One region of the Pseudomonas sp. TE9122 genome, then DNA from elsewhere that is predicted to be linked to it. Evidence: riboswitches for the same ligand, from Rfam matches in the RefSeq annotation. Region 1 holds a riboswitch; each other region holds the start of a gene.
The links. Region 1 has a riboswitch for cobalamin ahead of ACZ9BE_RS09800 (CbtB domain-containing protein). Riboswitches for the same ligand answer to the same signal wherever they lie in the genome.
Positions count from the first base shown of each region.

Region 2: it holds a riboswitch for cobalamin, as region 1 does, so the genes downstream of both, ACZ9BE_RS12930 (ABC transporter substrate-binding protein) here and ACZ9BE_RS09800 (CbtB domain-containing protein) in region 1, are expected to answer to the same signal.
Region 3: it holds a riboswitch for cobalamin, as region 1 does, so the genes downstream of both, cobO (cob(I)yrinic acid a,c-diamide adenosyltransferase) here and ACZ9BE_RS09800 (CbtB domain-containing protein) in region 1, are expected to answer to the same signal.

Region 1 is NZ_JBWBQI010000001.1:2,150,801-2,160,513, forward strand. It holds gene metH (methionine synthase) at 1-122, opposite strand, end outside; gene ACZ9BE_RS09775 (fatty acid cis/trans isomerase) at 278-2,572, shown strand; gene nfuA (Fe-S biogenesis protein NfuA) at 2,676-3,260, shown strand; gene cobM (precorrin-4 C(11)-methyltransferase) at 3,405-4,151, opposite strand; gene ACZ9BE_RS09790 (cobalamin biosynthesis protein) at 4,230-4,643, opposite strand; gene ACZ9BE_RS09795 (CbtA family protein) at 4,640-5,341, opposite strand; gene ACZ9BE_RS09800 (CbtB domain-containing protein) at 5,353-5,550, opposite strand; cobalamin riboswitch at 5,674-5,892, opposite strand; cobalamin riboswitch at 6,776-6,987, shown strand; gene cobW (cobalamin biosynthesis protein CobW) at 7,087-8,151, shown strand; gene cobN (cobaltochelatase subunit CobN) at 8,155-9,713, shown strand, end outside.
Region 2 is NZ_JBWBQI010000001.1:2,875,815-2,885,527, reverse strand. It holds gene metE (5-methyltetrahydropteroyltriglutamate--homocysteine S-methyltransferase) at 1-503, shown strand, start outside; gene ACZ9BE_RS12940 (ABC transporter ATP-binding protein) at 713-1,477, opposite strand; gene ACZ9BE_RS12935 (FecCD family ABC transporter permease) at 1,474-2,490, opposite strand; gene ACZ9BE_RS12930 (ABC transporter substrate-binding protein) at 2,487-3,500, opposite strand; cobalamin riboswitch at 3,640-3,831, opposite strand; gene ACZ9BE_RS12925 (ParD-like family protein) at 4,041-4,268, shown strand; gene map (type I methionyl aminopeptidase) at 4,265-5,056, shown strand; partial or broken gene ACZ9BE_RS12915 (ABC transporter ATP-binding protein) at 5,260-6,415, opposite strand; gene ACZ9BE_RS12910 (ABC transporter permease) at 6,433-7,242, opposite strand; gene ACZ9BE_RS12905 (ABC transporter permease) at 7,249-8,157, opposite strand; gene ACZ9BE_RS12900 (ABC transporter substrate-binding protein) at 8,154-9,179, opposite strand; gene ribBA (bifunctional 3,4-dihydroxy-2-butanone-4-phosphate synthase/GTP cyclohydrolase II) at 9,606-9,713, opposite strand, start outside.
Region 3 is NZ_JBWBQI010000001.1:1,263,102-1,272,814, reverse strand. It holds gene cobT (nicotinate-nucleotide--dimethylbenzimidazole phosphoribosyltransferase) at 1-832, opposite strand, end outside; gene cobU (bifunctional adenosylcobinamide kinase/adenosylcobinamide-phosphate guanylyltransferase) at 829-1,350, opposite strand; gene ACZ9BE_RS05640 (cobyric acid synthase) at 1,471-2,922, opposite strand; gene cobD (threonine-phosphate decarboxylase CobD) at 2,919-3,911, opposite strand; gene cbiB (adenosylcobinamide-phosphate synthase CbiB) at 3,904-4,812, opposite strand; gene bluB (5,6-dimethylbenzimidazole synthase) at 4,809-5,459, opposite strand; gene ACZ9BE_RS05620 (cobyrinate a,c-diamide synthase) at 5,456-6,856, opposite strand; gene cobO (cob(I)yrinic acid a,c-diamide adenosyltransferase) at 6,853-7,464, opposite strand; cobalamin riboswitch at 7,547-7,776, opposite strand; gene ACZ9BE_RS05610 (hypothetical protein) at 7,939-8,523, shown strand; gene ACZ9BE_RS05605 (PQQ-dependent sugar dehydrogenase) at 8,590-9,713, shown strand, end outside.

The DNA of each region.
Region 1 (9,713 bases):
CGATAATCCTGTTCTTCGAGCTTGTAGCTCTGGATCATCGTGCCCATCCCGCCGTCGAGAATCAGGATGCGCTCTTTGAGGGCTTGCTTGAGAGCTTGAAGGCGGACGCTGCGATCGGACATGTGGACTACTCGGAAAGACCATTACGAAGGAGCGCGATCATAGCAAACCTGTGCGCTTTTGGAGCATGTGCAGCTTTTGCATGAATATCGCTCATGTTGGTACGAGCGTCATAACGGTAGAATCGCAGCCTTTTTTTATCATCGAGATCAGCAGCATGCCGCACCGCTTCATCAGTTTATGGTTGCTGGTCCTGAGCGGGAGCGTTGCGGCGCAAGATCCCGCCATTTCTTCTTCCATCTCCTACAGCCGAGATATCCAACCGATCTTCACCGAGAAGTGCGTAGCCTGCCATGCGTGCTATGACTCGGCCTGTCAGCTCAATCTCGGCAGTGGCGAAGGCGCCGCCCGTGGCGCGAGCAAGATGCCGGTATATGACGGCGAACGCACCCAGGCGGCACCGACCACGCGCTTGTTTTACGACGCCTTCGGCAAGCGCGCCTGGCAGCAGAAAGACTTCTATTCGGTGCTCGACGCCCAGGGCAGTCAGGCCGCGCTGATGGCGCGGATGCTTGAACTCGGCCACAAGACGCCGCTGACGCCGAACGCCAAGCTGCCAGAAGAGATTGTTCTTGGGCTCAATCGCAACAATCTATGCGCAATGCCTGCGGAGTTCGACGGATATGCCGGCGCGCACCCGAAAGAGGGCATGCCGCTGGCGGTCACTGGCCTGACCGACCAGCAATACCAGACCCTGCAGCGCTGGCTGGCGTCTGGCGCGCCGATCGACGAGCAGAGCCTGGCGCCGAGTGCCAAAGAGGCCATGCAGATCCTGCAGTGGGAGAACCTGCTCAATGCTCCCGGTGCTCGGCAAAGTCTGGTCGGGCGCTGGCTGTTCGAGCACTGGTATCTGGCGCACATCTATTTCAAGGACGGCGAGCCGGGGCATTATTTCCAGTGGGTGCGTTCGCGCACGCCGAGCGGCCAGCCGATTGATCTGATCGCCACTCGCCGCCCCAACGACGACCCGGGCACGCAGGTGTATTACCGCTTGTGGCCGGTGCAAGGGGTGATCGTGCACAAGACGCACATCACTTATCCGCTGAGCGCGGCGAAAATGGCCCGGATCAAGAGCCTGTTCTACAGCGGCAACTGGCAGGTCAACGCGTTACCGGGTTACGGGCCGCAAAGCCGTGCCAATCCGTTTGCCACTTTCGAAGCGATTCCGGCGCAGGCGCGCTATCAGTTCATGCTCGATAACGCCGAATACTTCGTCCGCACCTTCATTCGCGGCCCGGTGTGCCGTGGGCAGATCGCGACCGACGTGATCCGCGACAATTTCTGGGCGCTGTTCCAGGCGCCGGAACATGATCTCTATATCACCGACCCGAACTACCGCGGCCAGGCCACGCCGCTGCTGGCGATGCCGGGGCAGAACGACGATGTCGGCAGCGTGCTGAGTCTGTGGCGCAACTATCGCGACAAGCGCAACGAATACGAGGCACTGCGCCGTGACAGCTATGCCGATCTGCCGGCGCCGAGCTGGTCGACGCTGTGGGCCGGCAACGACAACGCCTTGCTGAGCATTTTCCGCCACTTCGACAGTGCTTCGGTGACCAAGGGGCTGATCGGTGAGGTGCCGCAAACCATGTGGCTGTTCGACTATCCGCTGCTGGAGCGCACCTATTACCAGCTCGCGGTCAATTTCGACGTGTTCGGCAACGTCTCCCATCAAGCGCAGACCCGTCTGTATTTCGACCTGATCCGTAACGGCGCGGAGCAGAACTTCCTGCGCCTGATGCCCGCCGACTCGCGCGAGGACTACCTCAACGATTGGTACCAGGATGGCGGTCAATTCAAGATGTGGCTCGATTACGAGGCCATCGATGACGACAAACCGACCGCGCTGAAGCTCGACGAAAAAGACCCGAAACACGATTTCGCCATGCAGTTGCTGGCGCGCTACGGTGATCTGAACGCGCGGCCGGACCCGATCAATCGCTGCGACGGCGCTTATTGCTCGCGACCGAATATCGATCCGGCCTTGCAGAATGCCGAGCAGGCCTTGAGCCGTCTGGCCTCGCGCCCGGCCGCAGGGCTGAAAGTCATTGACCAGTTGCCCGAAGCGACCTTGCTGCGCGTTGAAACCGCCAGCGGCAAGCGCGAGGTCTACAGCCTGCTGCGCAACCGCGCCCACAGCAACGTGGCGTTTTTGCTCGGTGAGTCGCGGCGCTATCAGCCAGGGCTCGACACCCTGACGATCTATCCGGGCGTGCTCAGCAGTTACCCGAACTTCATGTTCAACGTACCGGCCGAGCAGGTGCCGGCGTTTGTCGATGCGATGGAAAACGCCAGGGATGCCAGTCGGTTCGAAAAGATCGTCGAACGCTGGGGCATTCGGCGCAGTCATCCGCAGTTCTGGCTGTATTTCCACGATCTGAGCCAATACATCCACGAAACCGACCCGGTGGAAGAGGGCGTGCTGGATATGAATCGGTACGAGAACCTTTGATGATTCGCAGGCGTGTTACGAGATTCTTTCCCGACAAAAATACTAGGACTTTGTCAGCCGCGCCGATTGGCGTAAACTGCGCCCACGCCTGCGAGGAGTTTTTATGACCGCTATTACCATTACCGACGCCGCCCATGATTACCTGGCTGATCTGCTCTCCAAGCAGAACACCCCGGGCATCGGCATCCGTGTCTTCATCACCCAGCCTGGTACCCAGTACGCCGAAACCTGCATTGCCTACTGCAAGCCAGGCGAAGAGAAGCCTGAAGACACCGCGCTGGGGCTGAAAAGCTTCACCGCCTACATCGATTCGTTCAGCGAAGCGTTTCTTGATGACGCGGTCGTTGATTACGCCACCGACCGCATGGGCGGCCAACTGACCATCAAGGCACCGAATGCCAAAGTGCCGATGGTCAATGCCGACAGCCCGGTCAACGAGCGCATCAACTACTACCTGCAAACCGAGATCAACCCGGGGCTGGCCAGCCACGGCGGTCAGGTCAGCCTGATCGACGTTGTCGAGGACGGCATTGCCGTGTTGCAGTTCGGTGGCGGTTGCCAGGGCTGCGGCCAGGCCGACGTAACCTTGAAGGAAGGCATCGAGCGCACCCTGCTCGAGCGCATTCCGGAGCTCAAGGGCGTTCGCGACGTGACCGACCACACGCAGAAAGAAAACGCCTACTACTAAGGCGTTCGCTGCGAACATGAAAAACGGCGCCCCGTGAGCGCCGTTTTTTTATGGGTAACTTTTGCCGCCCCCATTCGCGAGCAGGCTCGCTCCCACAATGAAATGCAATCACCTGTGGGAGCGAGCCTGCTCGCGAAGGCGTCTTCAAGGGCGATAAAGATGCGCATGCCCGGCGCGATACAACGATGATTCGCCAAACACCTCGCTGCCCAGCACCCTGCCAACCAGAATCAGCGCCGTACGCCGAAAGCCTTTGGCCTCGACCTTGTCGGCAATGTCCGCCAATGTACCTACCACCCAGTCCTGATCCGGCCATGTCGCGCGGTGAATAACGGCAATCGGGCAGTCCGCGCCGTAATGCGGCAGCAGTTCGACCAGTATCTTTTCCAGATGATTGACCCCCAGATGAATGGCCATGGTCGCGCCGTGCTGCGCCAGGCTCGCCAGTTCTTCGCCGGCGGGCATCGCGGTCTTGTCGGCGTAACGGGTCAGGATCACGCTTTGCGAAATGTCCGGCAGGGTCAACTCGGCGCCCAGCAGCGCTGCGCATGCCGCTGTGGCGGTCACGCCCGGAATGATCTCGAAAGGAATGTTCAGCTCACGCAAGTAGCGAATCTGCTCACCAATCGCGCCGTACAGACCTGGATCCCCGGAATGCACACGGGCCACATCCTGGCCTTGGGCATGGGCAGTCTTGATCTGATCGATGATCTGTTCCAAGTGCAGTTCAGCGCTATTGACCACGATTTCGGCCTGATGACCTTCCAGCACCGCGGCGGGTACCAGCGAACCGGCGTAGATAATCACCGGGCAGCTGCGAATCAGCCGTTGGCCTTTGACGGTGATGAGTTCCGGGTCGCCGGGGCCGGCGCCGATGAAGTAGACGGTCATCGTTGAGTCCTTGTGAAGAGGCGCAGGCACACTGCAGATGAAGCGTGCTCATGATCAATGGCGGGGATTATCGGGATTTTATGCAGCGCCGGCCAATGCCAGCGTGGCCTGCGCATATTTCTGCCGGTGGATCAGCAGTTTCGCCGGCGCCTGAATCAGTTGCTCGGCGAGCGCCAGCGCGGCGCTTTCCGCCACGCCGTAGCAGCCGGTGCGCTCAAAGGCGATCTGCGATTGATGGCTGAGGCGCTGCTGATAGGGCGCCAGTTCGGCACTGTTGAAATACTGCAGCGGCAGGTTCAACTGTGTGGCCAGTTCCAGCAACCCCGGTTCGTCGCGCTTGAGATCGATACTCGCCAGAGCCTTGACCGCTCGCAGTTCGATGCGGTGTGCCTGCAAAGCCTGGTCGAGTAACGCACGCAACGTACTGGCCGGGCAGCCCCGCTGGCAGCCGAGGCCGACCACGAGGGTCGGCGCTGCGCGGTCATCGGTCATGCCTGATATGGGCCTGCGCTTTTGCGGCGGAACAACCATGCACTGATCAGGCCCAAGGCCAGCCAGAACGCGACGTTGGTCAGCTGCGAAGCGATTTTGAACTGGGTTTCCAGTGCCTCTGGAGCGAGCATCGAATGCACCTGCGGTTGCGGCGCGCCGATCACATGCGGCACGGCGAGAATCGCTACACCAAGAAGCTTCATCAGCCAGTGACGGCTGAAAGCGATCAGTGCCAGGCCGACAGCGGTCGAAGCGGCAGTGCCGATCCACCAGATCTGCCGCGAAGCCAGATCGGCGGCGGCTGTGCCCGGCAACTCAGGTGGCAGGCCCAAGGTCGGCGCGAGAACGAACGTGGCGTAACCGGCCAGACCCCAGAGCAGCCCTTGCGAGGTCTTGGTCGGCGCGCGCAAGGTGTACAGGCCGGCGAGCATCAAGGCGAAACCCACTGCCACCACCAGATTACCGCCAGTGGTCGAGACCACACGCTGCCAGCCGTCTTCCGGCTCCCAGGCTTCGCCATCATGGCTGTGGGCGGCGGTGCCGGCGGCGTGTTCGTGGACTTGCGCGACCGGTTCGGATTTCTCGAAGGTTTCGGCCTGCAGAATCAGTGGCGATACCCAGAAACTCTGCAGCAGGGTCAGCAGCAGGGCGGCCAGCAAGCCGGTGAAGCCTGCGGTTTGCGCGATACGTTTGATCATTTCGGCAGGCCTCAGTGGCACGGGAACGCGGCGCTGTGGCGGGTATCGTGGGCGGCGTTGTGCACCGCTTCGATGTGCGAGAAACCGGCGAACCAGACCAGGCTGGCACCGAGGATCGAGGCGAAGAGGGCGGCGGCGACGCGTTGGCCGAGTGTGGTGCTGCTGGAGATGTGGTCAGTGTGGCTGACGGTGTTACTGATGATCGACATAGCGCTTCCCTCTGAAATGTCAGCGGGTAAACAGAGCGCATGAAAATCCCTGCGAGCCGGGCACGCAGGGATTTCGAACAGCGCCCGCCCACCGCGGGTTTGTTTGTGGTCAGCGGCGCTTGCGCGTGCTGGGTGTTGCGGGCCGGTCTCCGGGCTTGCGAGGGGTTGGCTGGTCGCCGACCTGCAAGCATCACCTTCCCATGCCGGGGCACAGTGGATCTGACGCTTCGCTCGCTTACCGTTGCGGGGGCAGCACCGGACTGACATGGCTTTGAGTAAAGCACATGATTCACCGGTTTCCCGTTTCACCCTGTGAAGGGCACCCGTAACAAGGTGGGCAGGAGAACATGGGTTTGGGTTTTTAGTCAATTTCCGGGGAGTTTTCGGTGCTGCGGTGGGGGATTTTTCTGATGTTTTTGTGTGTATATCCGTTGCTGCGGGTGTTGCTGATTACGGTTTCGCCCTTACGGCGAGGCACTTTTTCCAAACGCCGAAAAAGTACCCAAAAAGGCTTGCTCCTACGTTCGGCCCTCGCAGGCTCGGGTTCCTTCGCTCCGGGACTGATCCGGGCGCAGCGGCTCCGGTTTGCTTCGCTGCACCTACACTCGCTGTGTACGACTGCGTCGTACGGTCGCTGCGCTCCCACGCCCGGATCAATCCCTCCACTCAGCCTTCCGACGTCGCCGGTGGATCAAGATCAAGAGCACTCGAGCTTGCGCTCATTGTTGAGTGGGGCGGCTGCGCCGCGGGCAGCTGCGCTGCTTTGCTTTTGCTTTTGTGGGAGCGAGCCTGCTCGCGAAGGCGGCCTGACATCCGACCTGTTCTTGAGCTGGTGCGCGATCCAACTGTAGGAGCTGCCGAAGGCTGCGATCTTTTGCTTTTGCCTTTGCTTTTGCTCTGGCTTTTGATCTTTTGCCCCTTCGGCAGGCTTCGTTACGGGATCGATCCGGGGGTGGGAGCGCAGCGACCGTGCGACGCAGTCGTACACAGCGGAAGGAGGTGCAGCGAAGCAAACCGTAGCCGCTGCGCCCGGATCGGTCCCGTAACGAAGGTACCCCGAGCCCCAGCGAGCGGGCCGTACGCCGGGGCAAAGCCTTTTGGTTCCTTTTTGGCGTTTGAAAAAGGGACTCGCTGTAAGAGCGAAACCATAAGAAGCCGTTACCGCAGCAACGGATATGCCCCCGAACTCAAACTCAACGCCCATTGACCCACGACGGACCCATGCGTAGCCTTGCGCTTTCGAGGTTCTTCGGCACTCGCCGAAGCTAAGAAGGGAACGCGGTCAAAGCCGCGGCTGCCCCCGCAACTGTGAACGGTGATGTTCGTTGCCACGCCACTGCCAGCTCAACCGATGAGCCAGCGGGAAGGCGCAATGGACGCCAGGCCCAACGCCTGAACGCCGTCAGCCAGGAGACCTGCCTCGTCACAGATTCTCACTACAACCGGGCGGGGTGATCCGGTGGCGAATGCTTCCGGCGTGCACGCGCGCTGCCGGTTCTCGTCCCGTATGCCCGCCGCTTGCCAAAGGGCATACCGATGAAAACACTGGCCAAACTCCCCGTCACCATCGTCACCGGTTTCCTCGGTTCGGGCAAAACCACGCTGCTGCGGCACATGCTCGACAACGCTCAGGGCCGGCGCATCGCGGTGATCGTCAACGAGTTTGGCGAGCTGGGCATCGACGGTGAAATCCTCAAGCAATGCACCATCGGCTGCACCGAAGAAGAGGCCAGCGGCCGCGTTTATGAGCTGGCCAACGGCTGCCTGTGCTGCACCGTGCAGGAAGAATTCTTCCCGGTGATGCGCGAGCTGGTTGCCCGTCGCGGCGATCTCGACCACATCCTTATTGAAACCTCGGGCCTGGCCCTGCCAAAACCGCTGGTGCAAGCCTTCCAGTGGCCGGAAATTCGCAGTGCCTGCACCGTCGATGCAGTCATCACCGTGGTCGACAGCCCGGCCGTCGCTGCTGGCACCTTCGCCGCGTTCCCGGATCAGGTCGATGCCCAGCGCAAACTCGATCCGAACCTTGATCACGAGTCGCCGCTGCATGAACTGTTCGCCGATCAACTGGCCAGCGCTGACCTGGTGATCCTCAACAAAGCCGACCAGACCAGCCCGCAAGACCTGGCTCGCGTACGCGCTGAAGTAGCCGAAGAGCTGCCGCCAGCGGTAAAAATCGTCGAAGCCAGCAATGGCCGCCTGCCGCTCGACGTGCTGATCGGTCTCGGTGCCGGCTCTGAAGAGCATATCGACAGCCGCCACAGCCACCACGATCACCACCATGACGGTGATGACGACGACCACGATCACGACGCCTTCGATTCGATCTCCATCGAATTGCCGCAAGCCGACGAAAGCTTGCTGCTCGATGCGCTGACGCAACTGGTGGTGCAGCACGGCATCCTGCGGGTCAAAGGCTTCGCGGCGATTCCGAACAAGCCGATGCGCCTGTTGATCCAGGGTGTGGGCACGCGTTTCGACAAGCATTTCGACCGCCAGTGGGGCGCCGACGAAGCGCGTGTCACGCGTCTGGTGCTGATCGGACAGGAACTCGATGCCGCACAACTCGAAGCGCAATTGCGCGCTGCGCTCAGCGTTTAAGCCATGCACCTGCTCAGGACCCAGCCGGGCGGATTCGTCTCGGACGACAACATTGCCGACCTCGGACAAACCCCCGCCGAGCTGGTGATCCTGTGCAGCGGCGATTCCAGCCTGGCGCTGCTCGCCGAGGCTGCGCAGCAACTGCCCGATGACTATCCGAGCCTGCGTCTGGCCAACCCGATGCAGGTGCAGAATCATGCCTCGGTCGATCTGTATGTCGACGAAGTGCTGCGCCACGCCAAGGTCATTCTGATCTCACTGCACGGCGGCATCGCCTATTGGCGCTACGGTGTCGAGCGGCTGGTCGAGTTGTCCGAACGCGGCGTGCAACTGATTCTGGTGCCTGGCGATGACCGCCCGGATCCCGAACTCAGTGACTTGAGCACGGTCAGCGCCGAAGTGCGCGATCGACTCTGGCAATTTCTGCGTCAGGGCGGCATGGGCAATGCGCTGGATTTCTTCCGTTGCCTGGGCAACCAATGGTTCGCCCGCGATTACCCGTGGAGCGAGCCGCAAACCCTGCCGCGCACGGCGATTTATCACCCACAGAAAAACAGCGCTGCCCTGAGCGACTGGCAAGCCGAATGGCTGCCCGGTCAACCGGTGGCGGCGTTGTTGTTTTATCGCTCGCATTTGCAGGCGGCGAACACGGCGTTCATCGATGTGTTCTGTCAGCGTTTGCAGGCAGCCGGGCTCAATCCGCTGCCGATCGCGGTGGCCAGTCTGAAGGAGCCCGGTTGTCTGTCGGTGGTCGAGGACTGGCTGGATGAAGTCGAGGCGGGGGTGATTCTCAACACCACCGGTTTTGCCCAGTCCAGCCCCGAAGCGCCGCATCTGCGCCCGTTTCGCCGCAACATCCCAGTGATTCAAGCCATCTGCGCCCAGGACAACGAACCCGGCTGGCGCGACAGCGAACAGGGCCTTGGGCCGCGTGATCTGGCGATGCACATTGCTTTGCCGGAACTCGATGGACGCATCATCAGCCGACCGATCAGCTTCAAGGATCTGGCCTGGCGCAGCGAGCGCAGTCAGTCCGATGTGGTCTGCTACCGCGCCCAGCCCGAACGCATGGAATTCGTCGCCGAACTGGCGCGGCGCTGGATTGCTTTGGCACACGTGCCGAACGGCGAAAAACGCATCGCCCTGATCCTCGCCAACTACCCGACCCGCGACGGCCGCATCGGCAACGGTGTCGGCCTCGATACGCCAGCGGCGGCGCTGAACATCCTCCGCGCTTTGCGCGAAGAGGGTTATCCGGTCACGGCCGAGTTGCCCGATAGCGGCACCGAGCTGATCCAGCAACTGCTCGGCGGTGTCAGCAACGACCTCGACAGTCTCGACCTGCGCCCGTGCCAGCAAAGCCTGGCGATGGACGATTACCTGGCAATGTTCAACGTGTTGCCGGAGGCGAATCGCGCGGCGGTGCTCGAGCGTTGGGGGGCGCCACAAAACGATCCGATGTGCCGCGACGGTCGCCTGATGATCGCCGGTCTGCGTTTCGGTCTGACCTTTGTCGGCATCCAGCCCGCCCGCGGTTATCAGGTCGATCCGAGCGCGGTGTA
Region 2 (9,713 bases), 730 kb from region 1:
AAGCGGCGGGAATCAAAATCGTGCAGATCGACGAAGCGGCGTTCCGTGAAGGCTTGCCGTTACGCCGGGCGCAATGGCCGGCGTATCTGCACTGGGCGAGCGAAGCGTTCCGCCTGTGCGCCTCCGGCGTGCGCGACGAAACGCAGATCCACACGCACATGTGCTACAGCGAGTTCAACGATGTGATCGAGTCGATCGCGGCGATGGACGCCGATGTCATCACCATCGAAACCTCGCGTTCGGACATGGAACTGCTCGAAGCGTTTGAAGCGTTTGCCTACCCGAACGACATCGGCCCCGGCGTGTACGACATTCACTCGCCACGCATTCCCGATGTGTCGGAAATGGTTGGCTTGCTGCGCAAGGCGGCGCAGCGTATTCCGGTGGAGCGGCTGTGGGTCAATCCGGATTGCGGCTTGAAAACCCGAGGCTGGCCAGAGACCGAGGCGGCGTTGGTGCACATGGTCAGCGCCGCGCGGCAACTGCGCAAAGAGTGGGCCTGACCCTTTACCGCCCTGGAATACATAACCCTGTGGGAGCGAGCCTGCTCGCGAAAGCGGTGTGTCAATCGACACCATGTTGGATGACCTGACGCCTTCGCGAGCAGGCTCGCTCCCACAGAACTCGCGTTCTCCCCGTCATTCACGGCAACACACAAATCCTTTGTGGGAGCGAGCCTGCTCGCGAAAGCGGTGTGTCAGCCACCCATGCATCAGGCAAGGAAGCGCAATATCGGCGCACCATCGAACGGGTCTGTCAGATAGTGCGCCCTGACCCCGAAAGTCGTCTGTAACCGCTCCGGCGTCAGCACTTGCAGCGGCTCGCCAAGCGCGACCAGACGCCCGCGCTCCAGCACCGCCAGGCGATCGCACTTGAGCGCCTGATTGAGATCGTGCAGGGCGATCAGCGTAGTCACCGGCAGTGCGCGCACCACTTGCAGAATGCTCAACTGATGCTGGATGTCGAGGTGGTTGGCCGGCTCGTCGAGCAGCAGGATCTGCGGGCGCTGCGCCAGTGCGCGGGCGATGTGCACGCGTTGGCGTTCCCCGCCGGAGAGGCTGCGCCAGAGGCGGTTGCGCAGGTGCACGGCGTCGACGTCAATCAGCGCTTGCTCGACGATGGCGTCATCGGCGGGCGACCACGGTTGCAGCGCCGACAACCACGGCGTGCGCCCCAGCGCCACCGCGTCGAACACGCGAATGCCATCGTCGGTATCGGCCTGTTGCTCAACCACCGCGAGCGTCTGCGCGATGCTGCGCCGCGACATTTTGCCCAGCGCCTGACCGCCGAGCTGCACATGGCCCGCGCTCGGTTCGCGCAGGCCGGCCAGCAATTTGAGCAGCGTGGATTTACCCGAACCGTTCGGCCCGACAATGCCCAGGGTCTCGCCGCGCTGAACGTCGATGCTGACACCGTTGAGCAACTCGGCACCGCGCACCTTGAAGCTCAACCCAGCACAGCTCAGAACCGTGTTCATCGCGCCGATCTCCGGCCCACCAGAATCAGCGCGAACACTGGCGCGCCGACCAGCGCAGTGATCACGCCGACCGGGATCACCTGACCCTTGATCAGGGTGCGCGACAGCACATCTGCGGCGATCAGAAACACCGCGCCGCCTAGGGCGCTGGCCGGCAGCAGACGCGCATGACCGGTGCCGAGCAATAACCGCGCTGCGTGGGGAATCACCAGACCGACAAAGCCGATCGAGCCGACAATCGACACCATCACCGCCGTCACCAGCGCGGCGCAGCCGATCAGCAGGATCTGTACGCTACGCACGGCAATGCCGAGGGAGGCCGCCGAGTCCGCACCAAAGGTGAACGCATCCAGCGCCCGGCGATGCCACAGACAAACAACCAACCCCAACACAGCCACCGGCACCGCCAGCCACACCGACGGCCAGCGCACGCCGCCGAGATTGCCGAGCAGCCAGAACATGATCCCGCGCGCCTGTTCCGAGCTGGCCGAGCGGGTGATCAGAAAAGCGGTGAGGGCGTTGAACAGCTGCGAGCCGGCAATCCCGGCAAGAATGATCTGCCCGGTGCCGCTGGCCGAGCCGCTGACCCGTGCCAACAGGATCACCAGTACGAACGCCGTCACCGCGCCGGCAAACGCACCGACCGACAGTGAAATCGCCCCGGCGCCGACGCCAAGCAGGGCGACCATCACCGCGCCAGTCGAGGCACCCGCGGAAATCCCCAGCAGATACGGATCGGCCAGCGGATTGCGCAGCAGCGATTGCAGGATCACCCCGCACGTCGCCAGACCGGCGCCGCAGGCCGCCGCGACCAGCGCGCGGGTCAGGCGATAGTTCCAGACGATGCCTTCGTCGATCGGGTCGAGCACATAACCGGCGCCCCACAGCTTGTTGGCCAGCACCTGCAACACCACGCTCGGCTCGATCGAAGTCTCACCAATGGCCACGCCGCCGATCAGCGCGACCGACAGCGTCAACAGCACCAGCAGCAAACGGATCAGGCGTCTGCTCATTGCGACAGGTCGTAGCCGTTGATGGCGCTGGCCAGTTGTTCGAGGCCGTCGAAGGTGCGCAGGCTGGCCTGCATGGCCATGGCGTCAAGGATGATGATGCGGTTGTGCTTGACCGCGTCCATGTTGCGCGTCACCGGATCACTGCGCAGGAAGGCGAGTTTCTTCTGATAGTCGTCCGCCGGGAAACGTCGACGATCCATGCGCGCGATCACCAGAAACGTCGGGTTGGCCTTGGCGATGGTTTCCCAGCCGACCGTTGGCCATTCTTCATCGGACTCGACGACGTTGCGCACGCCGAGGGTGCTGAGCATGAAATCGGGAACGCCTTTGTGCCCGGCCACGAACGGCTCGATGTCCATCTCGGCGCTGGAGAACCACACCAGGGCGCTGACGTCTTTGCGCTGCTGGTTTTTCGCGGTGGCGATCGACTGCGCGAGGCTGGCTTTGAGCTGCTCATTGAGCTGCTCGCCACGCGCCTGCACGTCGAAAATCGCCGCCAGTTGGCTCACGCTTTTGTAGATGCTGTCGATGCGAAACGGTGCCAGCCGCGTCCCGTCCGAACCAACGAGGTTGTCCTTGGCTTCGCAATCGGAGGGCAGCAGATAGGTCGGAATCTTCAGTTCATGAAACTGCTCGCGGGTGCCGACCGCGCCTTGCGGGCCGACCATCCATTCCAGCTCGACGGCAACCAGCTCCGGGCGTTTGGCGATCACCGCTTCGAAACTCGGCTCGTTGTCGGCGAGGCGCTCGATCCTGTCGTTCTGTGCTTTGTATGTGCCCAGCACATCGTTGAACCACAGCGAAGTGCCGACGACTTTGTCGCCCAGACCCAAGGCGTAGAGCATTTCGGTGCCGGCCTGGCCGATAGTCACCGTGCGCGCAGGTGCGTGTTGAAAGGTCAGGCTGCTGCCACAATTTTCGACGGTCAGCGGATACGCAGTCGGCGCCGCTTGCGCCAGGGCGCAAAGGCTCAGAGCGGTGAGCAGGGTGGCAACGCGGGGCAGCAGCATGGGGCATCTCCAAGGGAACCGTACGGGAGCGGGCGGGTACGGTTTGGAAACACACCTCGGGCGCGGTCGTGGAAACTGCGCAAGGCCGGCACGGGGAAAATGCGCACGGCACGATGTCCTTCCCGGACACCCCGCCGGTTGGTCAGTCACTGTGCCGGCAGGTCTCCTGACTGATGCGTCATCGCCACGCTCCGGCCTTCCCGGGGTTCACCCAGTGGCAGTCGAGGAGCAGGCTCGGCACCTACAGTTGCGGGGGCAGTTCCGATTGATGCGTGGAGCACCTCGGATTCCCTATTAATTCCGTGTGGAAACCGGCGCGGGCATGGTAGTCGATCAGGCCGCTGATGGGGAGCCGAATCTGCTTTGGTACGAGCTGCCGAAGGCTGCGATCTTTTGATCTGGTCTTTAACGGGCAAGATCAAAAGATCGCAGCCTTCGGCAGCTCCTACACGGGTGCGTGTTTGCGTGGCGGAGTGTTTGCAATCCGAGGGTAAGCTTGGCTAGTATACGATCCATATACATTTCGTATCGGATATAGACATGGGCATCGTAAAGATTTCAGAGGACATGCACGAGAACCTGCGTATCTCCAGCAACGCCCTCAGCCGCTCGATCAACGCGCAGGCCGAGCACTGGATGCGCATCGGCATGCTCGCCGAGCTGCATCCCAATCTCGACCACAGCGCCATTTGCCGCCTGCTGATCCGCGCCGAACAGAATGGTGGGCTGGATCTGCAACAACTGACTCAGGAAGCCGTCAGCGCATGAGAAACCAGATCAAGATCAACACCCCGGCCGACATCGAAAAATCCCGTGCCGCCGGCAAACTCGCCGCTGAAGTGCTGGCAATGCTGGTGCCGCATGTGAAGGCTGGCGTGACCACCGATGAGCTGGATCGACTGTGCAACGATTACATCGTCAATGTGCAGAAGGCGGTGCCAGCCAATGTCGGTTATCACGGCTTTCCGAAAACCGTCTGCGCGTCGGTCAACGATGTGGTGTGCCACGGGATTCCATCGGGTACGCCATTGAAAGACGGCGACATCGTCAACCTCGACATCGCGGTGATCAAGGACGGCTGGTTCGGCGATACCAGTCGCATGTATGTGGTGGGCGAGGCGACTCCTGAAGCGCAGCACCTGATCAAGACCACCTACGAAGCCATGTGCGCAGGCATCCGTGCAGTGAAGCCGGGCGCAACGCTGGGCGATATCGGTCACGCGATCCAGAGCCTGGCGGAGGCGGAGGGCTTCAGTGTGGTACGCGAATACTGCGGCCATGGCATCGGCAAGGTCTATCACGATGAACCGCAGATCCTGCATTACGGCTTTCCCAATCAGGGCCTGAAGCTTAAGGCCGGGATGATTTTCACCGTGGAACCGATGCTCAATGCCGGCAAACGCCATGTGAAGAACATGCCGGATGGCTGGACCGTATTGACCAAGGATGGCTCGTTGTCGGCGCAGTGGGAGCATATGGTCGCGGTGACGGAGAGCGGGTTCGAAGTGCTGACGGCTTGGCCGGATGAGATTGAAGGGTACCGGGCCATTGGCTAATACCGTGTCGCCTGCTTGCCCTCACCCTAGCCCTCTCCCAATGGGAGAGGGGACTGACCGAGGTGTTGTTGCGAGATACGCCGACGTGCGATACCGAGTCGAACTTACATTTTGAACAGCATGAAGATCGGCTCCCTTTCCCCCTCGCCCCCCGTGGGGGAGAGGGCTGGGGTGAGGGGGTAGATCCAACTGACTCAGCGCAATCAGTGAGCCCCGGCAGCCTTGTTCAAGTCGCTCTCGGTCCACTCGGTATAAACACAAGCATCCGCCGTCGCCCAGCGCACCCGTACCGGATCGCCGGCCTTGAGCGGCATGCCCGCTGCCGATAGCGCTTTCACCGTCATCGACGTCCCGCCCGCAGTCACCACGCTGCACGTCTGGCTTTCACCGAGAAACAGCACCTCCACAACGTTCGCCGACACCTCATTCCAGCCCGCCGCCAGCGGCTCATCCAGCGCCTGCTGCGTGCTCAGCGCCAAGGCCTTTTCCGCGACGCACCATCAGCAGCACATCCTGATCAGTGTGCAACCCGGACGTCAGCCGAATCGACAACGACTGGCCCTCGAAACTCGCCGCTGCATTGCCTTGCACCTTGAGCTTGAGGAAGTTCGAATTACCCAGAAACGACGCGACAAACGCATTCGGCGGATTCTGGTAAAGGTCATAACCACTGCCCAGACCAACGATTTTGCCGTGGCTGAAAATCGCGATGCGTTGCGACAGACGCATGGCTTCTTCCTGGTCGTGGGTCACGTACACGATGGTGATACCCAGGCGTCGGTGCAGTTGGCGCAGTTCATCCTGCAAGTCCTCGCGCAGCTTCTTGTCCAGCGCGCCCAGCGGTTCATCCATTAGCAGAATGCGCGGCTCGTAAACCAGCGCCCGGGCGATAGCAACACGTTGTTGCTGACCACCGGACAGTTGCGAAGGGCGGCGATGGGCAAACTGTTCGAGTTGCACCAGCTTCAACATCGCATCGACGCGTTTTTCGCGCTCGGCCGCAGCCAGTTTGCGAATGGCCAGAGGGAAGGCGATGTTGTCGCGTACCGACAGATGCGGGAACAGCGAGTAACGCTGAAAAACCATGCCGATGTCGCGCTTGTGCGGCGGCACGTTGACCAGCGACTGGCCGTTGACGAGGATCTCGCCGCTGCTCGGTGTTTCAAAACCGGCGAGCATCGACAGCGTGGTGCTTTTGCCCGAGCCGCTGGAGCCCAGGAACGTGAGGAATTCACCGTCCTTGATGTCCAGCGAGATATTGTCGACGGCAGCGAAATCGCCGTAGTGCTTGTTCAGGTTGCGCAGGCTGACCAGGGGTTTGTCGCTCTGCTGGGATGCGTCTTTGATCACGGCACTCATGTCGTACTCCTGGGCGCTCAGGCGCTGATTTCGTTGCGCCGGCGCAGGGCGGCGGCGATCACCATGACCAACACTGACAGGCCGATCAGCAGCGTCGAAGCGACGGCGATCACCGGGGTCAGGTCCTGGCGCAGGGTGGTCCACATTTTCACGGGAAGGGTTTGCAGAGTCGGGCTTGCCATCATCACGCTGAGCACCACTTCGTCCCACGAAACGAGAAAGGCGAAGAGGGCGCCGGCGACCATGCCCGGACGAATCGCCGGGAACGTCACCTTGAACACCGCTTGCAAGCGCGAGGCACCGCAGATCACCGCCGCGTCTTCAATCGACTGATCGAACAGCTTCAGCGAGTTGATGATCGAGATGATGGTGAACGGCAGCGCGACGATCACATGGCTGACGACGAAGGCGAACATCGTTCCGGTGTAGCCGAGCTTGAGAAACAGCGCGTACACCGCCACGGCAATGATCACCAGCGGCACGATCATCGGCAGGGTGAACAGGCCGTAGAGCATCTCGCGGCCGGGAAAGCGTCCGCGCACCAGCGCAAACGCGGTCGGCAAACCGAGCGCCACAGCGCAGATGGTGGTCAGCACGGCGACCTTGAGGCTGGCGGCAGCGGCGTTCATCCAGTCGGGATTGGAGAAGAACTGGCCGTACCATTTCAGCGTCCAGCCTGGTGGCGGGAACACCAGCCACTGCGAGGAGCCGAACGACAGCAGCACGATGAACACGATCGGCAACAGCAGGAACAGGCCGATCAGCCCAGTCGTAGCGTAGAGGCCGAAACGCATGCGCCGGCTCATGGCATTGGGGGTCAGGAGCATGTCGGCTTACCTCGCGTTACTGGCGCCAACCGGGGATTCCGGTTGAAGCTTCAGGTAGAAGTAGAACAACACCAGGGTGATTGCGATCAGCAACGCGGCGCCGGCGCTGGCCAGGCCCCAGTTGAGGAACGATTGCACCTGCTGAATGATGAACTCCGGCAGCATCATGTTCTGCGCCCCGCCGAGCAGTGCCGGGGTGACGTAGTAACCGAGCGACATCACGAACACCATCAAACCACCGGAGGCCAGACCCGGCCGGCACAGCGGCAGGAACACCCGGAAGAAGTTGGTCCACGGGCTGGCGCCACAGATCGAGCCGGCCTGCAGGATCATCGGGTCGATGGCCTGCATGGTCGCCTGCAACGGCAGTACGATGAACGGGATCATGATGTAGCTCATGCCGATCACCACGCCCGTCAGGTTGTGCACCATCTCCAGCGGTTGATCGATGATGCCCATGGCCATCAAGGTCTTGTTGATCACGCCCGAGGCTTGCAGCAACACCAGCCACGAATAGGTGCGGGCGAGCAGGCTGGTCCACATCGACAGCAGCACGATGTTGAGGATCCAGCGCCCCCAGCCGCGCGGCACCAGGGTGATCGCCCAAGCCAGCGGAAAGCCCAGCAGCAGGCTGAACAGCGTCACCAGCCCGGCCACCGAGAAGGTGTTGAGCAGCACTCGCGCATAGGCCGAGTTGGCGAACAACTGTTCGTAGTTGCCGAGACCAGGCACAGGTTCCAGCACACCGCGCAACAGCAGGCCAATCAACGGCGCGAGAAAGAACAGGCCGAGGAACAGCAGCGCCGGGACGAGGTTGCCGGCGCCGCGCCAGCGTTGCTTGAGGGCCGGACCGGCAGCGCCGGCGGCGCTCCCGGTGGCAGTGGAAGGACGAGGCGCAGTGGCCGCGATTTTCATTTGACCAGCCATTCGTTCCACCGTGTCGCGATAGCCGGACCGTTCTTGGCCCAGTAAGCGAAATCAAGGGTGATCTGATCCTTGGCGTAAGCCGTCGGCAGGTTGGGAGCCAGCGTCGAATCCAGACGCTCCACACTGTCGAGGTTGACCGGCGCGTAGGCGGTCAGGTTGGAGAAGTCGGCCTGGCCTTTGGCGCTGCTGGCATTGGCGAGGAACTTCATCGCCGCATCTTTGTTTTTCGAGCCTTTGGGAATGACCAGAATGTCGGCCATGACCAGGTTCTGCTTCCAGCTCACGCCGACCGGTGCGCCGTCTTCCTGCAAGGCGTGCACCCGACCGTTCCAGAACTGGCCCATGCTCGCTTCGCCGGACGCCAGCAGTTGCTGCGACTGCGCGCCGCCGCCCCACCAGACGATGTCTTTCTTGATGGTGTCGAGTTTCTTGAAGGCGCGATCCAGATCCAGCGGGTAGAGCTTGTCAGCCGCAACGCCGTCGGCCAGTAGCGCCAGTTCGAGCACGCCGGGGCTTGGCCATTTGTACAGGGCGCGCTTGCCCGGGTAGGTCTTGGTGTCGAACAGCGCGCTCCAGTCCTGCGGCTTGTTGGCGCCGAGCTTGCCTTCGTTGTAGCCGAGGACAAAGGAGAAGAAGAATGAACCGACGCCGTGATCGCTGACAAAGCGCGGGTCGATCCTGTCGCGCTGGATCACTTTGAAATCGAGGGGTTCGAGCAGGCCTTCGGCAGCGGCGCGCAGAGCGAAGTCGGCTTCGACATCGACCACGTCCCACTGCACGTTGCCGCTTTCGACCATGGCTTTGAGTTTGCCGTAGTCGGTGGGGCCGTCCTGGACGACGGTGATGCCGCTGGCCTTGCTGAACGGATCGGCCCAGGCCTGTTTCTGCGCATCCTGGGTGCTACCGCCCCAGCTGACAAAATTCACGCTTTCGGCAGCCATTGCAGCCTGGCCGGTAACGCTGAGCAGTCCCGCGAAAAAGATCGCGGTTGCAGCTTTGTTCAACACCATGTTCACGCCCTCATTGTTGTGTTTTTGAGCGGGCCTTGCGTTGTTGCCCGCCTGTCGGGAGCAGTAGCTGGACGCTTTTTCACGTCGTCCGGTCTATGGAATATCATATTATGGTATTCCAAACTTTGTGCAAGCACTTTGCCTTACCGGTTATCTGGCCGGTTGGTTTTTTTGAGCCGTTCGGCCTGAGATATTTTGTGAATGTGAGATCCAGCCCCTCACTCCAGCCCTCTCCCAAGGGGAGAGGGGGAAAGGGAGCCGATCTTCATGCTGTTCAAAACCGAGCCCGATTCGGTAATGGGAAAGGAGTGGATCCGTATGCTGCTCAAAGCTGAGTTCGACTCGGTATCCCAGGTCGATGTATAGCGACCGGTCAACGCGGTCGGCTCCCTCTCCCTTTGGGAGAGGGCTGGGGTGAGGGCGGCGTCATTCAGTGAACGGAATGCTCTCAACCACCTCAAGGTCATACCCGGTCAACCCTGCATACTTCAGCGGTGGGCCAAGGTGGCGCAGCTTGCCAACCCCAAGGTTCTG
Region 3 (9,713 bases), 890 kb from region 1:
TCAAGCGCACCGCGACCAGCGCGGCGACAGTGCAGATGAAGCCGTCGACCAGCACCGCAATGCCTTCCTGCGCGCAGGCCAGATAGGCGCCGACCAACGCGGCAATCTCGAAACCGCCAAGATTGAACAACGTCTGCAAGGCATCGCCACGCTGTGCGGCATGCAGCGCCAGCACGCGTTCGATGACTTGCGCCTTGTGGCTGACGCCAGCGGCATTCAGCCCGGTACCGGGGCCGGTCAGGTGCGCTACCGGGCAATCGAGCAAGGCACAGGCCAGCGCACTGGCCGCCGTGGTATTGCCGATGCCCATCTCGCCGCCGATGAACAACTGGGTGCCGGCGGCTTTCGCGCGCAAGACGCTGTCGCGACCGGCCTGCAAGGCCGATTCGCCCTGCGCCTGAGTCATTGCTGCGCCCTGGACGAAATTCGCCGTTCCCGCGCCAATGTTCAGATGGCGCACGCCGGGCAGATTCAGCGTCGGATTCACCGTGCCCAGATCGACCACTTCCAATTGCGCGCCGAGCTGACGTGCCAGCACGCTGATCGCCGCGCCGCCGCTGACGAAGTTGAGCAGCATCTGCCCGGTGACTTCCTGCGGATAAGCCGATACGCCTTCGGCTACCACGCCATGGTCGCCAGCGAAAATCGCGATCCAGACTTGATCCAGCGTTGGCTTGAGCTGACCTTGCAGACCGGCCAGTTGCACGGCCACCGATTCAAGGCGCCCCAGCGAACCGGCCGGTTTGGTCAGTTGCTGCTGGCGCTCGGTCGCTTGCGCGATGATGTCCGAGTTCACGGTTTTGCACGGGTTCAGCCACCAGGTCGGGCTCATAACGCAGATCCTTTCAAGGTCAGGGGCAGGCCGGCGACGGTCAGGACAACTCGCTGACAACGCTCGGCCAGAGCTTGATGCAGCCAACCGGCTTCATCGACATAGCGGCGAGTCAATTCGCCCAGCGGCACGACACCCATTCCGGTCTCGTTGCTGACAAAAATGATTTCACCCGGCAACGACGCCAGGCAGTCGAGCAGCGCTTCACGCTCGGCGGCGAGACGTTTGGCGTCGTCGAGCATGAGCAGATTGGTCAGCCACAGGGTCAGGCAATCGACCAGCAGGCAGCGCTCGGCGCCAGCGGATTCGCGCAGCACGCGGGCCAGTTCCAGTGGCTCTTCGATCAACGCCCATTCGACCGGGCGGCGCGCGCGGTGATGGGCGACGCGCTGGTTCATTTCGCCGTCGAGCGGTTGGCTGGTGGCGATGTAGGTGACCGCCAGATGGCTGTCGCTGGCGAGTTTTTCCGCCAGACGACTCTTGCCGGAGCGGGCGCCGCCGAGGATCAGTTGGAGCATGGGTTCATCCAAAAATGTGTGGTGAGACAACCGGCCCCTTCGCGAGCAGGCTCGCTCCCACCGTTGATCGCGTCTCCCTGTGGGAGCGAGCCTGCTCGCGAAGAGGCCAGTCCAGACAACTCAAATCCCGCAGAGCTGCCGCAACAGCCCGGTATCCAGATGCTTCTCCACCAGATCCGCCAGCCGTTCGATATCGCGTTCGCGCAAGCCGTGGTAATCGACCTCTTGTACATCACTCAGCCCGGCCCAGCGCAGCAACGCCGCGCTCGCCTCGGGGGATTCGAACAAGCCATGCAGATAGGTGCCGAACACCTGACCATCGGCACTTTGCGCACCATCGCAACGACCGTCGTCCAAATGTACCGCCGGATTCTCCAGCGCCGGCCCGCTGGTTACGCCAGCATGTATTTCGTAACCGCTGACTGCGGCGCTTTCCAACGCCAGCCGCCCGCGCACGTTGCGCAATTGCTTCTCGGCTTCGAGTTGCGTTTCGAACGCCAGCAGCCCCAGACCGGCGCTGGAGCCGGCAGCGCCTTCCAGCCCAAGCGGATCGTGTACTTGCTCACCGAGCATCTGCAGACCGCCGCAAATCCCCAGCACCTTGCCGCCGTAGCGCAGATGCCGATTGATCACCGCGTCCCAACCATTGGCGCGCAGATAAGCCAGATCACTGCGCACGCTTTTCGAGCCCGGCAGGATGATCAGATCGGCTGCGGGAATCGCCTGCCCCGGGCCGACAAATTGCAGATCCACCTGCGGATGCAGACGCAGCGGGTCGAAGTCGGTGTGATTGCTGATGCGCGGCAGCACCGGCACCACCACTTTCAATACCTGCTCGGCCTTGTCGGCCTGGCGTTGGTCGATGCCGTCCTCGGCCTCAAGGTGCAGGTCCATCACGTAGGGCAACACGCCGACCACCGGTTTGCCGGTGCGCTGCTCCAGCCAGTCGAGGCCCGGTTGCAACAAGGCGATATCGCCGCGAAAGCGGTTGATGATGAAGCCTTTGACCCGCGCCTGCTCGCTCGGTGAAAGCAATTCCAGCGTGCCGACCAAATGCGCAAACACGCCGCCGCGATTGATGTCGGCGATCAGCAAAACCGGGCAATCCACCGCCTCGGCAAAGCCCATGTTGGCAATGTCGCCGGCGCGCAGATTGATCTCCGCCGGCGAACCGGCGCCTTCGACCATCACCAACGGATACGCCGCGCTGAGCCGCGCATGGGAAGCGAGCACCGCTTGCATCGCGATGGCCTTGTAATCGTGATAGGCGACGGCGTTCATCGTCGTCACCGCGCGGCCATGAATGATCACTTGCGCGCCGGTGTCGCTGTTGGGCTTGAGCAATACCGGATTCATATCGGTATGCGGTTCAAGACCGGCCGCTTGCGCCTGCACTGCCTGCGCGCGGCCGATCTCGCCGCCGTCAGCGGTCACTGCGCTGTTGAGCGCCATGTTCTGCGGCTTGAACGGCACCACCGCCACGCCCTGGCGGGTGGCCCAGCGGCACAACGCCGTTACCAAAGTGCTTTTGCCGGCATCAGACGTGGTGCCTTGCACCATCAGAGTGGTCATGGGTGGTCCTTGGCGAATGCTTGCAAAGCCTGTTCGAGACGCAGCGCTTGCGCGGCATCCGCTGGCAGGCCGAAACGCACACTGCTGTTGTGGCTGAACAGGCGCAGGAGGATGCCGCGCCGGGCGAGGAATTCGTGCAGCGCTTCGGCGTGCTCGGTGATCAACCACTGAAACAGCGCGCAGCCGCCCTGCGGTGCAAAACCGCAACGCGTCAGCAACGCCGCCAGCCGTTCGCTCGCTTCATCGCTGCGAATCCGCTGACGGGTATGGCCCTCGGTGTCTTGCAGGCACGCCGTACCGAGTACCCGCGTCGGCCCGCTCACCGCCCACGGCCCGACCTGTTCGGCGAGCAGTTTGAGCAACTTGCGCTCGGCCAGAACGAAACCGAGGCGCACCCCGGCCAGACCGAAAAACTTGCCGAACGAACGCAACACCACCAGCCCGACCTGATGCGCATAGGGCGCCAGGCTCAGCTGCGGCGTGTTGTCCATAAACGCCTCGTCGACCACCAGCCAGCCACCGCGTTGCGCCAGCCGCGCATGCCAGTCGAGCAGGCGTGCCGGGGTCAGGCTGAGGCCGGTCGGATTGTTCGGATTGACCACCACCAATACATCGAGGCTGTCGAGAAAGAACTCGACTTCCTGCTCGAGCACTTCACGGACGATGTAACCGCTGCGCCGCCAGGCTTCGGCATGCTCGGCATAGCACGGCGACAACACGCCGACCTTGCCGGCCCGGCGCAGACGCGGCAGCAACTGGATGGCCATTTGCGAGCCGGCCACCGGCAACACCTGCGCGGCGCCGTAGTAATCGCAGGCGGCCTGTTCCAGACCGTCGTCGGTTTCCGGCAAGCGCGCCCAGGCGCGCAGCGGGATCTCCGGGATCGGGAACTGCCACGGCGCGAGGCCGCTGGACAGGTCGAGCCAGTCGGCTTCGGCAATCCCGTAATCGAGTGCAGCCTTGCGCAACCGGCCACCGTGCTCAAGCATAAAATTCCGCCCCCAGGCAAAGCATCAGCAGCCATAACCATACGCCGCGCTGGACCAATTGCCAGCCACGGTCAATGGAATCGGCATCCGCCGGCGCACCTTCGCCCAGTTGTGGGCGCTCATGCAGTTCGCCGTGATAGATCGCCGGGCCACCCAACTCGACGCCCAGCGCACCGGCACCGGCCGCCATCACCGGGCCGGCGTTAGGGCTGTCCCACTGCGGCGCTTGGGTGCGCCAGCACTTCAGCGCGAGGCGGGTCTTGCCGAGCAGCGCGTAGGTCAATGCCACCAGACGCGCAGGAATGTAGTTCAACACGTCGTCGATTTTCGCCGCCGCCCAGCCGAAACGTTCGAAGCGTTCGTTGCGATAACCCCACATCGCATCGAGGGTATTGCTCAAGCGATACAGAACCACGCCCGGGGCGCCGGCGACGACAAACCAGAACAGCGCAGCGAACACCGCATCGCTGCCGTTCTCCAGCACCGACTCAGTCGCGGCACGGGCCACGGCAGTGCTGTCGAGTTCATCGGTCTGGCGGCTGACCAGATAACCGACACGCTTGCGCGCCTCGTCCAGATCATCGGCGCGCAACGCAGCCGCGACCGGCGCGACATGTTCGCCGAGGCTGCGCATGCCGAGTGCGCAATACAGCGCGAGAATCTCGACAATCCAGCCGACATAGGGCGCCCAGGAAAATGCGGTGGCGAGCAGAGTCAGCGGCAGCACCGCGAGCACCCACGCGGTCACGCCATGGCTGCGCCAGCCACGACCGCCGGCGTTGAAGCGTTGCTCGATGCGCCCGGCAAAATTGCCGAACGCCACCAGCGGATGCCAGCGTTTCGGTTCACCGAGCAGCGCATCCAGCGCTACCGCAGCGACACTCAGCAACGCCACACTCATTGATTCACTCCCCAATAATTTTCGTACAGCAACTCGTTGAGCGGCCGCGCCTGCGCCCAGCCTTCGAGCACCAACATCGGCGCCGAATAGAACTCCCTGACCGGGCCGAGACACAACACCGCCAGCGGTTTCGCACCGGCCGGCAATTTGAGCAAATCCGCCAAGGCTTGCGGTTCGAACAACGAAACCCAGCCCATGCCCAGGCCTTCGGCGCGGGAGGCCAGCCACAGATTCTGGATCGCGCAGGACAGCGAGGCCATGTCCATTTCCGGCAACGTGCGCCGACCGAAGATGTGTTTTTCGCGATCGTCCATCAGCGCTGCGACCAGCACTTCGGCGCAATCGTTGATGCCTTCGACCTTGAGCTGCATGAACTCATCGCTGCGCTCGCCAAGGGCTTCGGCAGTGCGGATGCGCTCTTCTTCCACCAGATCGCGGATCTGCCCGCGCAGAGCACGATCGCTGATGCGGATGAAGCGCCAGGGCTGCATCAGACCGACGCTCGGCGCTTGATGAGCGGCTTCAAGCAGACGACGCAGCAACTGCGGCTCGACGCTGCCGCCGGTGAAGTGGCGCATGTCGCGGCGCTCGGCGATTGCCTTGTAGACCGCTGCGCGCTCGGCTTCGGAGAAGGTGTTGTCGGTCATGGCCCCATCGCTGGCAAGCCAGCTCCCACAGGAGATCGCATTTCTTCAGGAAGCTCACCATTCACTGTGGGAGCGAGCTTGCTCGCGAAGCCGGCCTCACGATCTGGCGCAAACAATGCGGCAATCGCAGTCGGATTCGACGGGAAATAAAAATGCACATAAGAAGCCGTCATCCGCCCCTCGCGATAAACCGCCTCGGCCCCACGCCCGCCATTAGGACTCACCCCCCGGGCAATCGGCGTCAGCTCTGTGGTGGTCAGGGAATGATGATAGGTATGCCCACGCAAGGAACCTTCCGGCAGCTCAACCGCCTGCAACGCCAGCGCCGCCAGACGCTTCTGCATCACCGCCTCGCCCTTGAGCAAACCGACCAGCTCAGCACGGGTGCCTTCCACGTCGGTCAGCGAATCAAGCAGATAAAGCATGCCGCCACACTCGGCGAGCAACGGCTTGCCCGCCGCATGGTGCGCGCGGATCGCCGCCAGCATTGAGGCGTTTTGCGCCAGCGCGACGTGATGCAGCTCTGGATAGCCGCCCGGCAGATACAGGCTGTCCGCCTCGGGCAATCGGGTGTCGCGAATCGGCGAGAAGAAGCGCAATTCGGCGCCCATCGCCCGCAGCAGATCGAGACTGGCGCCATAGGTGAAGGCAAAGGCTTCATCGCGGGCAACGGCGATGCGCACACCTTTTAATAGAGGCTCGGCGGCGATGACGTCAGGCCCGGCGAATTCAACGGCCGGTGGCAGCGCGACCTCGCAACTGCTGGCCAGCGCATCGGCGGCCGCGTCGAGGCGCAGATCCAGATCATTCAATTCGCTGGCCTGAACCAGGCCGAGGTGGCGGCTCGGCAATTCGATACCGGTTTCGCGGGACAGCGCACCGTACCAGCGCAGACCTTCGGTGAGGCTGCCTTCGAGTAATTGCGCATGGCGCAAGGTGCCGACGCGGTTGGCCAGCACGCCAGCGAACGGCAAGTCCGGCTGATACTTGGCCAGGCCCAGCGCCAAGGCGCCAAAGGTCTGCGCCATGGCGGTGCCATCGATCACGCCGAGCACCGGCACACCGAAGTGGCGCGCCAGATCAGCGCTGGATGGCGTGCCGTCGAAAAGGCCCATCACGCCCTCGATCAGAATCAGGTCAGCCTCGGCGGCGGCTTCCCACAACAGCCGGCGACTTTCCTGCTCGCCGACCATCCACATGTCCAGTTGATACACCGGCGCACCGCTCGCGCGCTCGAGGATCATCGGGTCGAGAAAGTCCGGACCGCATTTGAACACGCGCACCTTGCGCCCTTGGTTGCGATGCAAACGGGCGAGTGCGGCGGTGACGGTGGTCTTGCCCTGACCGGAGGCCGGCGCGGCGATCAACACCGCCGGGCAGTGACGTGGTTGCTTCAAAGTTCGACGCCTTTCTGCGCTTTGATCCCGGCCTGAAAGGCGTGCTTGAGCATGCCCATCTCGGTGACCGTGTCGCCCATCTCGATCATTTCCGGCTTGGCGCCGCGCCCGGTGACAACCACGTGCTGCATCGGCGGGCGCGCTTGCAGATCGCTGAGCACCTGATCGAGATCGAGGTAGCCGTGCTTGAGGGCGATGTTCAATTCATCGAGCACCACCAGACCGATCGAAGGGTCGCGCAACAATTCGCGCGAGACTTCCCAAGCGGCGGTCGCAGCGGCGATGTCGCGCTGACGATCCTGGGTTTCCCAGGTGAAGCCTTCGCCCATGACGTGGAAACGCACCTGCTCGGGGAAGCGGCGGAAAAACAATTCTTCGCCAGTGCTGTTGCGGCCCTTGATGAACTGCACCACGCCGCACTGCATGCCGTGGCCCATCGCGCGGGCGAGCATGCCGAATGCCGAGCTGCTCTTGCCTTTGCCGTTGCCGGTCAGCACCAGCACCAGGCCACATTCGTCGGGCGAGTTGGCAATGCGTTCGTCGATCACGGCCTTCTTGCGCTGCATGCGCGCCAGATGGCGTTCGTCACGCTCGGGGGAATCAGTCATGGGGGAGCTCTCCGTTGAGGCTGGATAACGGCGGGCAGGCAAAAGAATAGACGGCAAAAAGCCTGGCATCGCCCACCGTGATGCCGCTGAGATGGATCAGGCCGGTCTCCGGGCTCATGAGCGGCGTTTCGCCGGACTGCGCGCCTTCCCGCTTCTTTCGAGGCAGTGGCTCAAGGCGCAGTTTTCACTCATTTACCGTTGCGGGGGCAGCGCCGGGATCGTCGTGGCTTCGCTCGAAGACCACCCTCACCGGCTTCCCTGTTTCACTCTGTCGACGCTGGGCCACAGAGCACCTGAAACAAGCGGCGAAGGTTAGAGGGTTGGGGGTGGAGCGTCAATTGAAGAGGCGCTTTGCGCGCGAATAACTGCCGCTGATCCATTGTGCAGCGGCAATCTTGTGCCAGACTGCGACAAGTGATATCAAAGAGCCATGCTTTTCCCGAAAAGCCCATTACAACAATAAGGATGACGACGATGCAAGGCATGATCATCAGCAACCCGCGCCTGGAATTTCTGCGCCCGGTGCTGGAACGCTGGTTTGACTGTATCGATCGCTACAACACTGTACGCGGCGACAACGACACGCCGTACTGGCACGACGAGAAAGCCAATCTCGGCCTGCTCGCGGCAGCGGCGTGGATGGCTGAAATGGTCACGCTGAACGACACGGCCACGCGCAAACAGAACGAAGAAGGCGAACGCAATGCTCGCGCCGACCTGCTGATTGCCGGCGCCGAAGACCGCGCGTTCATTCAGGCCACGCAACGTTGGCCACGGGTCAACAATCTCAACCTGACCCAGGCCCTGCTCGACATCACCGTTGATGCCAAGCGCATCAGCTACGCCAGCGATCTCAAGCTCGGCTGCCTCTTTGTTGCTCCGCAAAAACCTCAGCACAGCGCCAGCCCCGAAGAATTGCAGGACATGGTCGACGACCTGCAAAAGGAACACACCTGCGCCGTGGCCTGGTATTTCCCCTACGCCTATCGCAAATTGCACAGCGACGCGGGCAACTATCATCCGGGCATCGCCGTGCTGTTCAAGGAAGCCCGCGGTTGAGCAGTTGAACCATCGGGCCTGCGCCCTCCTCTATGTTTAGGAATGCATTCATAGGGAAGATCAGCAATGCGCAAGGCCCAACTCGCTCTTATCATCGCCGTCGCTGGCGGGCTCGCCGCCTGCGGTGAAACCTCCAGCCTGCAAGTCTCCGACGGCACCGGCCCGTCACCGAAACTGCCCGAACCGAACAAGACGCTGATCCCGACAGTCAACATCGCCCCGGCGGTGGGCTGGCCGGACGGCGCGAAACCGACCGCAGCGGCCGGCACCCAGGTCGCCGCGTTTGCCGAAGGCCTCGATCACCCGCGCTGGCTCTACGTGCTGCCCAACGGCGATGTGCTGGTGGCGGAAACCAATGCGCCGCCCAAGCCCGATGACAGCAAAGGCATTCGTGGCTGGGTGATGAAGAAAGTCATGGGCAAGGCCGGCGCCGGCGTGCCCAGCCCGAACCGCATCACCCTGCTGCGTGATGCCGACCACGATGGCGTCGCGGAAACCCGCACGGTGTTCCTGCAGAACCTCAACTCGCCATTTGGCATGACGCTGGTTGGCAACGATTTGTACGTAGCCGACACCGACCGCCTGCTGCGCTTCAACTACGAGCCGGGCGCCACCGAGATCAAGACCCAACCGATCAAAGTCGTCGACTTGCCCGGCGGCACGCTGAATCACCACTGGACCAAAAACGTCATCGCCAGCAAGGACGGCAACAAGCTCTACGTCACCGTCGGCTCGAACAGTAACGTTGGCGAAAACGGTCTGGATCAGGAAGAAGGCCGCGCGGCGATCTGGGAAGTCGATCGTGCGACCGGCAATCACCGGATCTTCGCCTCGGGTATCCGCAACCCCAACGGCCTGGCTTGGGAACCCACCAGCGGCGCCTTGTGGACAGCGGTCAACGAGCGTGACGAAATCGGCAGCGATCTGGTGCCGGACTACATCACCTCGGTCAAGGACGGCGGCTTCTATGGCTGGCCGTTCAGCTACTACGGCCAGCACGTCGATGTGCGGGTCAAACCGCAGAATCCGGATCTGGTGGCCAAGGCCATCGCTCCGGATTACGCGGTCGGTCCGCACACCGCTTCGCTGGGCCTGACCTTCGCCGATGGCAACCGCTTGCCGGCGCAATTCAAGGAAGGCGCATTCATTGGCCAGCACGGCTCGTGGAACCGCAAACCGCACAGTGGCTA